DNA from 2 places in the Vibrio sp. QJM3NY_35 genome. Region 1 is predicted to be linked to the other one. Evidence: predicted binding sites of a transcription regulator. Region 1 holds the regulator's gene; the other holds the start of a gene.

Region 1 (7,622 bases):
ATGATCAACACCTTTGGCAAGACTTTGTCTGTCGAGGGAGTATTACTCATTCCTTTGAAACATTCCTTTGAGGGCTAAACGGTGGCAAGGCCACAAGAATTTAAGCAAAAGTTATTAATATGTTATTGGCATCATAACGCAAATTGCATTGTGATCGACTTTTATCTGGTTTCAGCCTACTATGCAGGCGTCTGTTCACCTCAAATTTCTATGCTATTTCAATTATGATTACTTTCTCTGATATTCAATTGCTACGCGGCGGTAAGCCACTCCTCGACCAAGCATCTGCGACTTTTCACCCTGGCGACAAGATCGGTTTGGTTGGTAAAAACGGCTGTGGTAAATCTACGCTATTCGCCTTAATTAAGGACGAACTGTCTATTGATGCAGGTTCATTCAGCAAACCCGCTCATTGGGAGATGGCTTGGGTTGCTCAAGAAACCCCAGCGTTAGAAAGAACAGCAATTGAATACGTGATTGATGGCGACCGTGAATACCGCGGCCTTGAAGACCAACTAGAGAAAGCTGAACAAGCCGACAACGGCACATTGGTAGCAGAAATCCACGGCAAGATTGAAACCATTGGTGGTTACAGCATCAAGGCGCGCGCTGCCGAGTTACTGGACGGCCTAGGCTTTAGCCAAGAACAAATGACATGGAACCTGACTCAATTCTCAGGTGGTTGGCGCATGCGTTTGAATCTAGCGCAAGCCCTACTATGTCGTAGTGACCTGCTGCTACTCGATGAACCGACCAACCACTTGGATTTAGACGCTGTAATGTGGCTAGAGCGTTGGTTACAAACCTACCCTGGCACGCTAGTACTTATCTCGCACGATAGAGACTTCTTAGACCCTATCGTCAATCGTATCGTGCATGTTGAAAATCAACAGCTCAATGAGTACACGGGTAACTACTCATCGTTCGAAACACAACGAGCGCAAAAACTGATTCTGCAACAAGCGATGTATCAAAAGCAGCAGAAACAGATGTCTCACATGCAGAGCTACATTGACCGATTCCGTTATAAAGCTTCAAAAGCTCGCCAAGCGCAGAGCCGTATAAAAGCGCTAGAGAAAATGGAACAAGTGTTACCTGCTCAGTTTGATAACCCATTCAGCTTTGAGTTTAGAGAACCAGACGCACTACCAAACCCAATCATGATGATGGACGAAGTATCAGCGGGCTATGATGACAATCTGATTCTAGAGAAGATTCGCCTGAACCTAGTACCAGGCAGTCGTATTGGTCTGCTTGGTCGAAATGGTGCTGGTAAATCAACGTTGATTAAGCTGCTTTCTGGCGAACTGAAACAGCAAGGTGGTGAGCTGAGCTATTCGCAAGGCGTTAAGATTGGTTACTTTGCGCAGCACCAATTAGAAACACTGCACCCTGAAGAAACACCGCTACAACACATGATGCAGATTGCCCCTAAACATACCGAGCAACAACTGCGTGATTACCTAGGTAGCTTCGGTTTCCAAGGCGAAAAAGCGCTCGATAAAGTAGCCCCCTTCTCTGGTGGTGAAAAAGCGCGTTTAGTATTAGCGCTACTGGTATGGCAAAAACCAAACCTGTTGCTACTCGATGAACCAACCAACCACTTAGATCTCGACATGCGTCAAGCGCTGACTTTTGCCCTGCAGACGTTTGAAGGCGCAATGGTTATCGTATCGCACGACCGTTACCTACTGCGTGCAACTACCGATGATTTATACCTTGTTCACGACCGCCAAGTAGCACCGTTTGATGGTGACTTAAGCGATTACTACAAGTGGCTAACCGAACAGCAGAAAATTGAGCGCAAAGAGGCACAAGCATTGGCACCAGCAAAAGACGGTGCCAACAGTGCAGCAGCGAAAAAAGAGCAGAAACGTAAAGAAGCCGAGTTCCGTAAACTGACGGCACCACTGCGTAAAAAGCTGACTCAATTTGAAAAGCAGATGGATAAATTAACGCAGGCTCTTGAAGAAGCCGAGCAAGAATTATCCGACACTTCACTGTATGAAGCTGAAAATAAGGCTAAACTGAATAAAGTACTCGCTCTCCAAGCGAGCAGTAAGTCACAGCTAGAAGAAGTTGAAATGGATTGGATGTCCACTCAAGAAGAGCTTGAGCAGATGGAACAGGATATGGATAGCTTATGAGCCCAGAGCACGCCCCAATATCACTAACACTGGAACGACTATGGCAATTTAGCCTTCAATATTACAGTGTGCGCGGTGTAAAGGATGCGTGCCTAGCTTTGCAAAACCAATTCCACGGCAACGTCAATCTACTGCTGCTTCTCAAATGGCTTGATGAGCAGCAATTGTCTTTTGCTGAAGAGGAGTGGCACAAAGTACACCAGTGCTTAAGCCGCTCTGAAACCCTGCTTCATAGTTATCGAGAGCTACGTAAACATCTCAAAGCACACGTTGTCGACTCACTATACCGTGAAGCCTTACAGTTTGAGTTACAGCTTGAAAAGCAACAACAGTCCGATCTCGTCGACTGTATAAACTCCCTACAACTTTACGCTAACCAGCAATCACCGCTCGCGTTTCAGTACTGTCGTTTATTAGGAGCAGAAAACCTCTACGACGCTTTTTCTGAACCAGCACCTCAGCCCTAGCTCATTCTCTTTCCTTTTTACTCAATCAAGATCCAAGCTTAACTGCGCCCTGTCTCTCTTCATGTGCATGCACTGACTAATATGCACAATGAAGTTTTTAAGGCACCTAACATTGATATTATTCAACTGGTTACCCATAGCCTGTTTTTGTATCTCGTACAAGTGAAAGCCTTGCGCTTATGCCGAGAATCAACCAAGCTCAAATAAAAACGTGGGCGTTTCACTGCAAGCTCAACACGTTATCAAAGCCCATCAAAGAAGCATGGATCGTTTTTATGACAATATTTACCGCAGCCGCTGGTCTCTCTAATCCGCACTTACAAACCTTAGTGCCACGGTTTATTAGAAAACAGGCGCTGTTTCATCCTCACTGGCAAACCTTAGAAACTCCCGATGGTGACTTTCTTGATCTTGCTTGGAGCGAATCACCCGACGGTGACAACCCAAGCAATGATGATCGAAGTAACAAGCCGATATTCGTTCTATTCCATGGTTTAGAAGGTAGCTTTGAGAGCCCTTACGCCAACGGACTGATGAATGCATTTGCTAAAGATGGTTGGTTATCGGTAATGATGCACTTCAGAGGCTGCAGCGGAAAACCCAATCGCCTGGCTCGCGCTTACCATTCAGGTGAGGTCGAAGATGCGCGCTTTTTCCTAAGACACCTACACGCGCAGTTTCCGAATAACCCTAAGGTTGCGGTTGGCATATCTTTAGGTGGAAACATGCTGGCGAACTATTTAGCTGAGTACGCAGACGACCCATTGCTGTCGGCGGCGACAATCGTATCTGCTCCATTTGACTTAGCGTGTTGCTCTAGTCGCATTGAGCGCGGTTTCTCCAAGCTTTATAAGAAGTACCTGCTCAACTCTCTAAAATCGAATGCGCTAAAAAAAGTTAACTTGCTACAGGAAAAACTTGGCATCACAGCTGAAGCCATCAAGAACATAACCAAACTGTATGAGTTTGATGAACGAATCACTGCGCCTCTGCACGGCTTCAAAAATGCCCAAGACTATTATGCGCAATGTTCTGCGCTGCCTAAGCTCAATAAGATTAAACTGCCGACGCAGATCATTCATGCCAAAGACGACCCTTTCATGACCGATGATGTGATCCCAAAATTCGTTCTGCCCGATAACATCGATTATCGACTGTTTCAAAAAGGCGGCCATGTTGGGTTTATTACTGGCAGCACACTCAAGCCAAGATTTTGGTTAGAAGAAGCCTTGCCTGCCTACTATGAAAGTATCCAAGATTCGGCATAATGACCGAGCCTTAGTAAATAGAAGCAAAACATTACTAAGCACACGCATTTCTACATCAATAAACCTATTTATGAACATAAAAGAGAGAAGTATTTATGATCATCCCATGGCAAGACATTGCACCAGAGACACTGGAAAACCTCATCAAAGAATTCGTGCTGCGTGAAGGCACAGACTACGGCGACGTAGAGGTTTCACTGCAAAACAAGATTGACCAAGTGAAACATCAATTAGCTTCAGGAGAAGTCAGCATCGTGTTTTCTGAACTCCATGAAACCGTTGATATTCAAGTCACAAAACGCTTCTAAGCTGCGCTCATAAAGGAGCCGTGTTATAGTGGTAAACGATTGCTAACAAGTAAGTTACTCAAAAGACAAGGGTTGTCATGTCCGCTAAACATCCAATTATTGCGGTGACGGGTTCATCTGGAGCCGGCACCACCACTACCTCAGAAGCCTTCCGTAAAATGTTCAATATGATGGACGTGAAGGCAGCTTGGGTTGAAGGGGATAGTTTCCATCGCTTCACACGTCCAGAGATGGATGTCGAGATCCGTAAAGCGCGCGAGCAAGGTAAGCACATCAGCTACTTTGGTCCTCAAGCCAACGACTTTGGTGCGCTAGAAGAGTTCTTCCGTAAATACGGTAACGAAGGTACAGGTAAAGTAAGAAGCTACCTGCACACCTTTGATGAAGCCGTGCCTTACAATCAAATGCCGGGCACCTTCACGCCATGGCAAGAGATCCCGGAAAATTCCGATGTGATGTTTTACGAAGGCTTGCACGGCGGTGTGGTTGATGGCGACATTAACGTTTCTCAACACGTCGATTTGCTGATCGGCATGGTGCCCATCGTCAACTTAGAGTGGATTCAAAAATTCGTTCGTGACACTCGCGATCGTGGTCACTCACGCGAAGCGGTAATGGACTCCATTGTTCGTTCAATGGATGATTACCTCAACTACATTACCCCGCAATTTTCGCGCACTCACATAAACTTTCAGCGTGTTCCAACCGTAGATACATCGAACCCACTTAACGCCAAAGGAATTCCAAGTTTAGACGAAAGCTTCGTAGTTATACGTTTGCGTGGCATCAAAAACGTCGATTTCCCCTACCTTCTGGCTATGATTGATGGCTCTTTTATGTCTCGCCATAACACGCTAGTGGTGCCAGGCGGCAAGATGAGTTTTGCTATGGAGCTCATTGTGAGGCCAATCCTGCAACAACTTATCGAAACCGGAAAAATAGGTTAACAAAACGACATTCTGGTTGATTACTTTTCATACCGTGATCATGTGCACAATTTTGCGTAAAAAATCGTAGCTTGGTCACGATTAAAATCAAGAAATAGTACCTGAAAAAGGATACTATTCTTAAACGAAACACAAGATAGCTTGCAGCGCTCAACGAGTGCTCTTATCCTACAAGTCAATCCAGGCTTAGCTAAAATACGGAAAGCGGCAAGCATACCCTGCAGAGGAAGTGAGATATTATGGTTCTAGGTAAACCTCAAACCGATCCAACATTAGAGTGGTTCCTTTCACACTGTCATATTCATAAGTACCCTTCAAAAAGTACTTTGATTCATGCTGGTGAAAAGGCAGAAACCTTGTACTACATCGTTAAAGGTTCTGTGGCAGTTCTTATCAAAGACGAAGAAGGTAAGGAAATGATTCTTTCTTACCTAAACCAAGGCGACTTCATCGGTGAGCTTGGCTTGTTCGAAGAAGACCAAGAGCGTACTGCTTGGGTTCGTGCTAAATCTCCTTGTGAAGTAGCTGAAATTTCTTTCAAGAAATTCCGTCAACTTATCCAAGTGAACCCAGATATCCTAATGCGTCTTTCAGCGCAAATGGCAAACCGTCTACAAGTAACTAGCCAAAAGGTTGGTGACTTAGCGTTCCTTGACGTAACAGGTCGTATCGCTCAAACGCTACTAAACCTAGCGAAACAGCCAGATGCAATGACTCACCCTGACGGCATGCAAATCAAGATCACTCGTCAAGAGATTGGCCAGATCGTTGGTTGTTCTCGTGAGACAGTTGGTCGTATCTTGAAGATGCTAGAAGAGCAGAACCTAATTTCTGCACACGGTAAAACTATCGTGGTATACGGCACTCGTTAATCTCGATTAACTGAGCCAAAAATTTGAAAGCCACCAAATGCGAGTTTGGTGGCTTTTTTGTTTTCTTAAGATCTATAGAGCAGATACGAGATGCGAATAGAACACCTACAGCTTCCAAGCACAAACTGTCTCGAAGCGAAGCGTACTCGCATCTATAGGACAAAATCCGTGCTCGTATCTTTCTTTAACCGTTGGTGCTCTCAAAGATTTTGTCAGCTGATGCTGCAACAAAACCTGTGTAAAGCTCACCGTTGACCATCGCATAACGCTTAGCGAACTCATAGAAGCCCCCAGGAATCATCTCATTGCCTTCAACAAATGAAACTGGGACTTTGTCTGCCATTGTTGATGATTGCTCTAATAAGACCTCTGGAGAGCCTTTAACCTGACCGCCAGATGCATTGATCGTGAAGCCTGACTCGCTCAGGTAGTCATTCACCGCCTGCACTTCATCAAATTCATTTAGCTGGTTCACACTCACCGTAAAGTGGTTTGCACCATATCCATGAGCCGCGAGCCAAGACGCGTATTCGCTCTCTTTTGCGAGCACTTGGAAGTCAGCGAAGCTCAAATCCCAAAGACGACCGCCAAACAAGAACTCATGGCCTTGAAGCTTACTTGCGTCCACTTGCTCAACCAACTTAGCAACGATCTGTTGCAAGTCACTTGAACACTCTTCTACCTTCAACTCACTAATGAACACTTTTGGTTGTTTTGGATCTGGGTGCTCGTAATGTTTAGCCACTAACTTCTTACTCTCAAACAAGTAGTCGCCACACGCCTGATAGCCTAATTCAAGGAAAGGCTTCGCTAATGTTTCAATACCCAAAGGAGCAACATTGAAAGTACGCAGTGCAATGTGATCATTAATCAGCGCTTCGTCTTCTTTCAGCAAGTGATGCACTTTCTCAGCCGATGGACAAAGCCTGTGAATGTAATCGTCCCAAAGTGATTTAAAGAGTAGATCGGGCGTCATGGTGACTCCTTGTCAGAGGTTCTAGCAAGCTAGTAATTTGGATTAGAGAGGGAGAGGCTGAGACACAGAGTCAGCAGCCATCAGCCTGTGACATACTTTTTCTATTATTATCTACCGCCCAATCTAGATGTCGGACGTGATGGAAAAGGGAAGCGATAACACCACTTCCCTATTTCAAACTTAACGCATGAGCCTAGGACTCATTAGCCTAAATTAAAGCTCAATACCCGGGCTAAACGTTGCCGGAAGTTGAGTTTCGCCACCTTCCATTGAAGCCATAGGATAAGCACAGTAGTCCGCTGCGTAGTAAGCACTTGGGCGTAGGTTGCCCGAAGCACCCGGGCCACCAAACGGTGCATCACCACTTGCGCCTGTTAGCTGACGGTTACGGTTAACAATACCCGCACGGATATGGTCCACGAAGTATTCCCATTCAGAATCATCTGTTGATACTAAGCCAGCAGATAAACCAAAACGAGTGTCGTTAGCTAACTCGACCGCTTGCTCTAGCGATTGGTAACGAACCACTTGCAGTAATGGACCGAAGTACTCTTCATCTGGCAGTTCTGCAATATTGGTTGCATCGATAATGCCCGGAGAAACAAACGCCGCTTCACCCGCTTTTGCTTCGACTAGA
Region 2 (7,622 bases), on a different replicon from region 1:
CTGAGTTCTTAGTGTGTAAAGTTGAACACTTGGCCCCCAAAGCTTTTTGCCTTGCTCGATTGGTGACTGCTTGAAACACGCTTTTGGCGTAATAATCAGTGTCATCTCGTAAGGCTTCTTACGGCGCTTACGGCTCACAATAAGCTTGTGATAACCCCATGCCAAATCACTTGGCAATGCAAACACTAAAGGGCCACCCTCGGCACGCTCGTCACGAACGACTTGAGATTGAAGATAGCCTTCAAGTACCTCTCCTTGCTCGGTTTCTAAGCGCCAGCTGAACTCACTTTCACGAGCACTTACACCTAGATTAAGCGCCACTTCTACTGGCTCACCGTCACGCAAGACAAGAACTGGGTCTAGTACATCTTTTTTGTGTTTTCTTTCTGCTGACTTAAGCAGTGCATCATCGCTGCTTGTATCGTAGCCCAACGAAGCCAATAGAGACGTGATCGTCTCGTCTGATACTTGTGCTTCATCGCCCCACGCACTAACGTAACTGTCGGCAATGTTTGCCATTTCTGCGACTTGTTTTAATACGGTTTGTTCTTTCATCGCTCTCTCCGAAAACGTTCTGACGCTTTCTATTTTGTAGGGTTGTTAATTTAATTTTTACTAATCAATTAGCTTGTGACAATCGGTTTGTAAGCAGCTTGTTGATAAACGACAAACCTTTAAGCCTTTCGTTTGCTCACAAGCTAATTGAGCCAAGGCAGAAACTGCCTTGGCTACTTTGGAAGTATTAACGGTTAACCGCTTCAAGTTTCCAGATGTTGTTCACGTAGTCGCGGATAGAGCGGTCTGATGTGAACTTACCAACCAATGCTGTATTAAGAATTGCTTTCTTAGCCCAACCTGCTTGGTCTTTGTATTGCGTGCCCATGTCTTCGTGCGCTTTCACGTAAGAGGCGAAGTCAGCAAGACATAGGTAAGGGTCACCACCGTCTAGCAGGCTATCAAACGTTGCACGTAGAAGGCCTGGTTGACCTGGAGTGAACTCATCGCCAGTCAGTAGGTCTAGGGATGCTTTCAGTAGTGGGTCTGCATTGTAGTAGTCGTAAGGGTTGTAGCCCTGAGCTTTCAGTGCTTGAACACCATCAACGTCTAGGCCGAAGATGTAGATGTTTTCATCACCCACTTCTTCACGAATCTCAACGTTTGCACCATCCATCGTACCGATAGTTAGCGCGCCGTTTAGAGCCATCTTCATGTTGCCCGTACCAGATGCTTCTTTACCAGCTAATGAGATTTGCTGAGAAACGTCTGCTGCAGGGATGATGATTTCAGCCATGCTTACACGGTAGTCAGGAATGAATACCACTTTAAGCTTGTTACCGATGCGCGGGTCGTTGTTGATCTTCTCTGCAATCTTGTTAACCGCGAAGATGATCTCTTTCGCTAGGTGGTAACCCGGTGCTGCTTTCGCTGCGAAGAAACATACGCGTGGCTCACACTCGAAACCAGGTTCGTTAAGAATGCGGTGGTACAAAGATAGAATGTGTAGCAAATCTAGGTGCTGACGCTTGTACTCGTGCAGACGTTTGATTTGAACGTCAAAGATAGCGTTAGTATCTAGCTCGATACCCATGTTCTCTTGAACCCAATCAGCAAGGCGCTGTTTGTTTTCTTTCTTAACCGCCATGAATTCTTTTTGGAATTTCGCGTCTGTTGCAAACTTAGCGATGCCTTCTAGCTGCTCAAGTTTTGCTGGCCATTCAGTACCGATCTTACCTGTGATTAGCGTAGATAGGCCTGGGTTACAGAACTTCAACCAACGACGGGGCGTGATGCCGTTCGTTACGTTAGTCAGTTTGCCAGGGAAGATTTCGTTGAACTCAGGGAACAAGTCTTTCTTAACCAGTTGAGAGTGAAGCGCAGCTACACCGTTCACTTTGTAAGAACCAATCACACATAGGTTTGCCATGCGAACCATGCGGTGGAAACCTTCTTGGATGATAGAAAGCTTCGCTTGCTTCTCACCGTCACCAGGCCACATTTTACGAACTTCTTGCATGAAGCGGTGGTTGATTTCAAAGATGATTTCCATGTGACGTGGAAGAAGACGGTTGATCAGTGATTCAGACCAAGTCTCTAGTGCTTCAGGAAGTAGTGTGTGGTTCGTGTAAGCGAACGTATGAGCACTGATTTCCCATGCTTGGTCCCAAGATAGACCTTTCTCGTCAATCAAGATGCGCATTAGCTCAGGAATCGCAATCGTTGGGTGCGTATCGTTAAGCTGAATCGTTTCTTGCTTAGGCAGATCTTCTAGAGAGAAACCAGCGGCTTCGTGACGACGTAGAATATCGCGAACAGACGCTGCTGAGTGGAAGTACTGCTGCATTAGGCGCAGAGTCTTACCTTTCTCGTGGTTGTCGTTCGGGTAAAGAACTTTCGTGATGTTACCTGCATCGATTAGCGAGTGTTGCGCTTCGAAGTAATCACCGTTGTTAAAGCTAGCTAGTGAGAATGGTGCGATTGCCTGACATTCCCAAAGACGCAGCGGGTAAACCGTGTTTGACTCGTAACCTACGATAGGTAGATCCCAAGGCATTGCTTTTACTTCCATACCTGGAACCCAAGTACGAACTTCTTTACCGTCGATGAATTCAACGTCTACATGACCGTAAAAACCAATGTGTTGTGCTAGTTCTGGACGAGCTACTTCCCATGGGTAACCTTCAACACCACGCCATGCGTCAGGTGCTTCTTGTTGACGACCGTCTTGGAAAGATTGTTTGAATAGACCGTACTCGTAGTGAAGACCGTAACCTACTGTTGGGTATTCTTGAGCGGCACAAGAATCCATGAAACAAGCAGCTAGACGACCAAGACCACCATTACCTAGTGATGGGTCGCGTTCTTCTTCTAAAAGGTCAGTTAGGTTTTGACCTAGCTCTTCCATTGCATGAGTGATCTGTTCGTAAAGACCCATGCTGATCAGGTTGTTACCTGTTAGACGGCCAATCAAAAACTCAAGTGATAGGTAGTTAACGCTCTTCGCGTTCTTAATTTTTTCATCATTTTCAGTTTCTAGCAGGTCAAAAGTCGTTAGCTCTGCAAGAGCACGACCCATTGCTAGATACCATGAACGGCTGTCTGCTGTTTCAACGGTTGTTGCGTAGGTTGCAGATAAATGTTTCTTAACACTCTCTTGGAATGACACTTTATCGAAAGTTTTTTGCTGAGTTGGTTTCATTTCAGAAATCTCGCTTTTAATAGTTCTAATTCATCTGTGACATATCGTGCATGGTCACCACAAACTAAACATCCTCCCGCTAATGCAACTGACTAGGAGTAGATGGGAGGGCGTAGGGGGCGTACCGACTTAGGGTTAGTGATCTGACTCTCATGTTCTGACTGCGAACAAAAACTTGGAGTGACTAAGATCACAAGCTCCCGTTCGATAACTTAACTTCAATTGATGTGACTTTTATTTAACCAGATTAAAGTCATTGTTAAATCTGATATTCAGATCACGAAAATAATTTCCAACTCTCATCTTTTGCATAGATTCCCGTGTAGGGATGAACGAAGTCACATTCACAAATCAACCCGCAACGTGAGCAAAGTCTCAAATAAAGGGCGTAGACACCCAAAAACATGCAGGAGTGCAAGGTTTCTGAGGAGGATCGTAGTCGGTAACGTTTGGCTTCACGTAATATGAGTAAAGACTTAAGTAATTAGGCTCATGTCATTGGAGTACACTCAACGATAGATTGGGATATTTCAGAACATAGCCACGGAATAGGTGTAAAACTTCGATATGTGGATCCCTTCGAAACTGACTCGTCCCGGCCGCTTACATAATGCAATCCTACGACCTAGGGTTCTCGATCTGCTTCACAATGCAGATTGCTATAAGCTTGTGTTGTTCCGCTCTCCAGCGGGCTACGGCAAAACCACCATGGCTGCACAATGGTTGGTAGATAAACCTAATGTGGGTTGGTACAGCATTGATGATAGCGACAATGATGCCTTCCGCTTTATCAACTACCTACTTCAATCACTTAATAAAGCGACTCAAAATGCCTGTCCGAATGCCCAAAAACTGGCAGAAAAGCGACAGTTTTCATCGCTGCATTCTTTATTAAGTGAAGTATTTGCCGAGATGTCGGAATTCCATCACGAGTGCTTTCTGGTGTTGGATGACTATCACTTGGTCAACAATGACGACATCCACGAAGCCATGCGCTTCTTCCTCAAACACATGCCCGATAACCTAACGTTGGTTGTCACCAGTCGTGGTACGCCACCACTTGGTACAGCAAACCTGCGCGTTCGTGACTTAATGATCGAATTAGGTAATGACTCGTTGGCGTTTGATACCGAAGAAACCACACGCTTTTTCAACCAACGCGTAGCCGACGGCATTGATGACACCACGGCAGACAGCATTTGTAGTTATGTAGAAGGTTGGCCTTCTGCACTACAACTTATCGCGCTACAAGCACAACACCAAAAACGCACTCTTGCACAGTCCGCAGAGTCATTCTCTCACTTTAACCACGCCCATCTTTGGGACTACTTGGTTGAAGAAGTATTCGACCTGCTAGACAAAGAAACCCGACAGTTCTTGATGCAATGTTCTGTGCTTGATCACTTCAACGATGAGCTTGTGTGTGCACTTACACAGCGTGAAGATGCGTTAGGTATGATCGAATCACTCAACCGTTTTGGTTTGTTCATCTACCCGCTTGAAGGTGAAAAGAACTGGTATCGCTTCCATAACTTGTTTGGTGAATTCCTCGCACATGAGCGCCAAGCTCGAATTCCTCAGCAAGAAGCTGAACTGCATCGAAGTGCTGCAAAAGCGTGGATCAAGCAAAACACACCACACCAAGCACTACGTCACGCACAGCGCGCTGAAGATCCAGAACTGATCATTCAAATCCTGACTGAGCACGGTTGGCCGATGTTCAACCAAGGTGAGCTTTCGTCATTAGAAATGGCGATCAAACAGCTAACCACAGATCAACTATACAGTGAGCCAAAGCTTTCGATGCTACGCGCTTGGCTTGCACAAAGTCAGCACCGTTATGACCAAGTGGGTACTTTGCTGGAAGAAGCTGAGACTCAATATCAAGCGCGAAACATTGAACTCGATACTCAGCAGCAAGGGCAATACAACGCCTTGCGCGCCCAAGTTGCCATCAACAGCAATGAACCTGAAAAAGCGTTAGAACTGGCTGAGCTTTCGTTAAGCCAACTGAACACCACTGTTTATCGTAGCCGTATTGTCGCAACCTCGGTTGTTGGCGAAGTGAATCACGTAATGGGTAACCTCAGTCGTGCGCTACCGATGATGCAACAAACAGAAAAACTGGCACGTCAGTATCAGGTTTATCATCAGGCTCTGTGGGCGATTCTGCAACAAAGCGAAATCTTGATTGCTCAAGGTTATGTTCAAGCTGCATTTGAGCTACAAGACAGTGCATTCAAATTGATTGAAGAGCATCAGCTTCAATACGTGCCTCTGCATGAATTTTTGCTACGTGTTCGCGCTCAGATCTTCTGGTGTTGGAACCGACTAGATGAAGCGGAAGAATGTTGCTACAAAGGCTTAGATATCCTTGGTCACCACTCACCAAGTAAACACCTGCACAGTTACTCAATGCTGGCTCGAATTTCATTGAGCCGTGGCGAGATTGATAAAGCGTCGAAGTTTATCGACCAAATTCAACACCTGCTACGTCAATCAACTTACCACGTAGATTGGACCGCAAATGCTTCTCTTTCTTTGATTCTATTCTGGCAAGTAAAAGGCAATAAAGAGGCAATCCGTGATTGGCTAAGCGTGGCGGTTCGACCTGAATCGGCAAGTAACCACTTCTGCCAGCTTCAATGGCGAAACATCGTACGTTCTCACATCATCCTTGAGCAGTATGAAGATGCGGAAGAAGCGCTGATTTTTCTTAAGAGTGAAGCGCAGCGTTCACATCTGATTACAGACACCAACCGAAACTTGATCGTTGAAGCGGTGTTGCGTACACAAATTAACGATGAAGACAGCGCACGCGTGCTACTTGAAGAAGCGCTTCATATGACCAACCAAACCGGTATGGTTGGTAACTTCTTAGTCGACGGTGGAACTATCGGGCATATCTTGGATAAATTGAGCAACAAGCCAGGCTTAGGTGACTTAGAACGCCATCGCGCTCAACAGATCATGAAAGATATCTCAACCACCCAACGCAGCCGCTCGGTTCACTTCGATGAAGACTTTGTTGAGAACTTGGTTAATCACCCGAATATTCCTGAGCTTGTGCGCACTAGCCCACTCACCCAGCGTGAATGGCAAGTACTTGGTCTGATCTATTCTGGGTTCAGTAATGAGCAAATCGCTCAAGAGCTCGATGTAGCGGGGACCACGATCAAAACTCACATCCGTAACCTTTATCAAAAGCTCAACATTGCTAACCGTAAAGAAGCAATCAGCACGGCGGAGAACTTGCTGCAGTTGATGGGGTACTAAAACGGAATCGAGATTGATTCGAGAAAAGCTTAAGCTAGTCACCAATGGTGGCTGGCTTTTTTTTCATCTGAAGTTTAGAGCTTAAAAATGTAGGAGCTGGAAAAGAAAAAAGACAATCACCAAACGACAGGCAAAAAATAGCCAACCGCAATAATCGCGATTGGCTCTATATATTTGTGAACAAATCAATAGGTTCACTAACAACGTCAGTTGGCTAGGTGACCCTCGGCTTAAGAAGGGTCAATGTACATAATGCAGTTAGCGTGCCAACTTTTATTCGACGTTTTATAAGCCCTGCATCGCATAAAAACCATGAATTTGTCATGCGAATTGCAAAGTGCATTTGCATAATGCAACCAAGATGCAATATCGATAAGAGATCAGTTTCATCTCTGCTCTTAATGACAAATTACTAAGTGGTTGTATTTTAAATGTTAGGCAAATGTTCAGTTCAACTTATTGCCTTACAATTAAGAGAGTAATAAAAGCCCTTCCCCAATGGCATATTCATACTTTTTTTACACTAAAGTTTGTATACTGCACAAAATCACACTCAACTCTATGAAGCAATGAACTACTTAAGTACTTTTTTCAAAGGCATGGCAATGGGCGCAGCCGACGTTGTCCCTGGCGTGTCAGGCGGGACCATCGCATTCATTACTGGTATCTACGATACGCTGCTAGAAAGCATTCGAAGAATTAACCCTAACGTACTTGGCTTATGGAAACGTGAAGGCTTCAAGGCCGCGTTTAGCCACATCAATGGTTTTTTCCTAATCTCATTGTTCGCGGGCGTTTTCACCAGCATCGCGACATTTGCGAAACTCATCTCTTGGCTATTGGTCACGCACCCTGTTCCTTTATGGTCGTTCTTCTTTGGCCTTATCTTGGTGTCGGTTTTCCATATTCTTAAGCAAGTAGAAAAGCGCGATGTGATTCGATTCGTGTTTTTGCTGCTTGGTGTTGCCTTCGCATACAGCATCACCGTGCTTAAGCCGCTGCAAATGGAACCAACCAGCATCAATGTTCTCATTGCGGGTGCGATTGCGATCTGTGCGATGATTTTGCCGGGTATCTCGGGTAGCTTCATTCTGCTATTGATTGGTATGTATGGTCCGGTTCTTGGTGCGGTTAAAGAGTTCCAAATCGA

Evidence for each region. The regulator CRP, encoded in region 1, controls carbon source genes, mostly activating them, when cyclic AMP is high. The targets are predictions, from matches to a motif close to TGTGANNNNNNTCACA.
Region 2: the regulator CRP is predicted to act here: its motif matches at 3,559-3,574, upstream of malT (HTH-type transcriptional regulator MalT).

Annotation. Positions count from the first base shown of each region.
Region 1 is NZ_CM173507.1:3,074,704-3,082,325, forward strand. Features, by position in the region: gene kefG (glutathione-regulated potassium-efflux system ancillary protein KefG) at 1-50, opposite strand, end outside; gene AC3CH3_RS13995 (ABC transporter ATP-binding protein) at 225-2,147, shown strand; gene AC3CH3_RS14000 (TIGR02444 family protein) at 2,144-2,614, shown strand; gene AC3CH3_RS14005 (hydrolase) at 2,890-3,882, shown strand; gene AC3CH3_RS14010 (YheU family protein) at 3,978-4,190, shown strand; gene AC3CH3_RS14015 (phosphoribulokinase) at 4,268-5,137, shown strand; gene crp (cAMP-activated global transcriptional regulator CRP) at 5,377-6,009, shown strand; gene AC3CH3_RS14025 (2-oxoadipate dioxygenase/decarboxylase family protein) at 6,194-6,985, opposite strand; gene astD (succinylglutamate-semialdehyde dehydrogenase) at 7,199-7,622, opposite strand, start outside.
Region 2 is NZ_CM173508.1:1,003,557-1,011,178, reverse strand. Features, by position in the region: gene malQ (4-alpha-glucanotransferase) at 1-555, opposite strand, end outside; gene AC3CH3_RS19925 (glycogen/starch/alpha-glucan phosphorylase) at 743-3,196, opposite strand; gene malT (HTH-type transcriptional regulator MalT) at 3,764-6,472, shown strand; gene AC3CH3_RS19915 (polyprenyl-phosphate transporter) at 7,042-7,622, shown strand, end outside.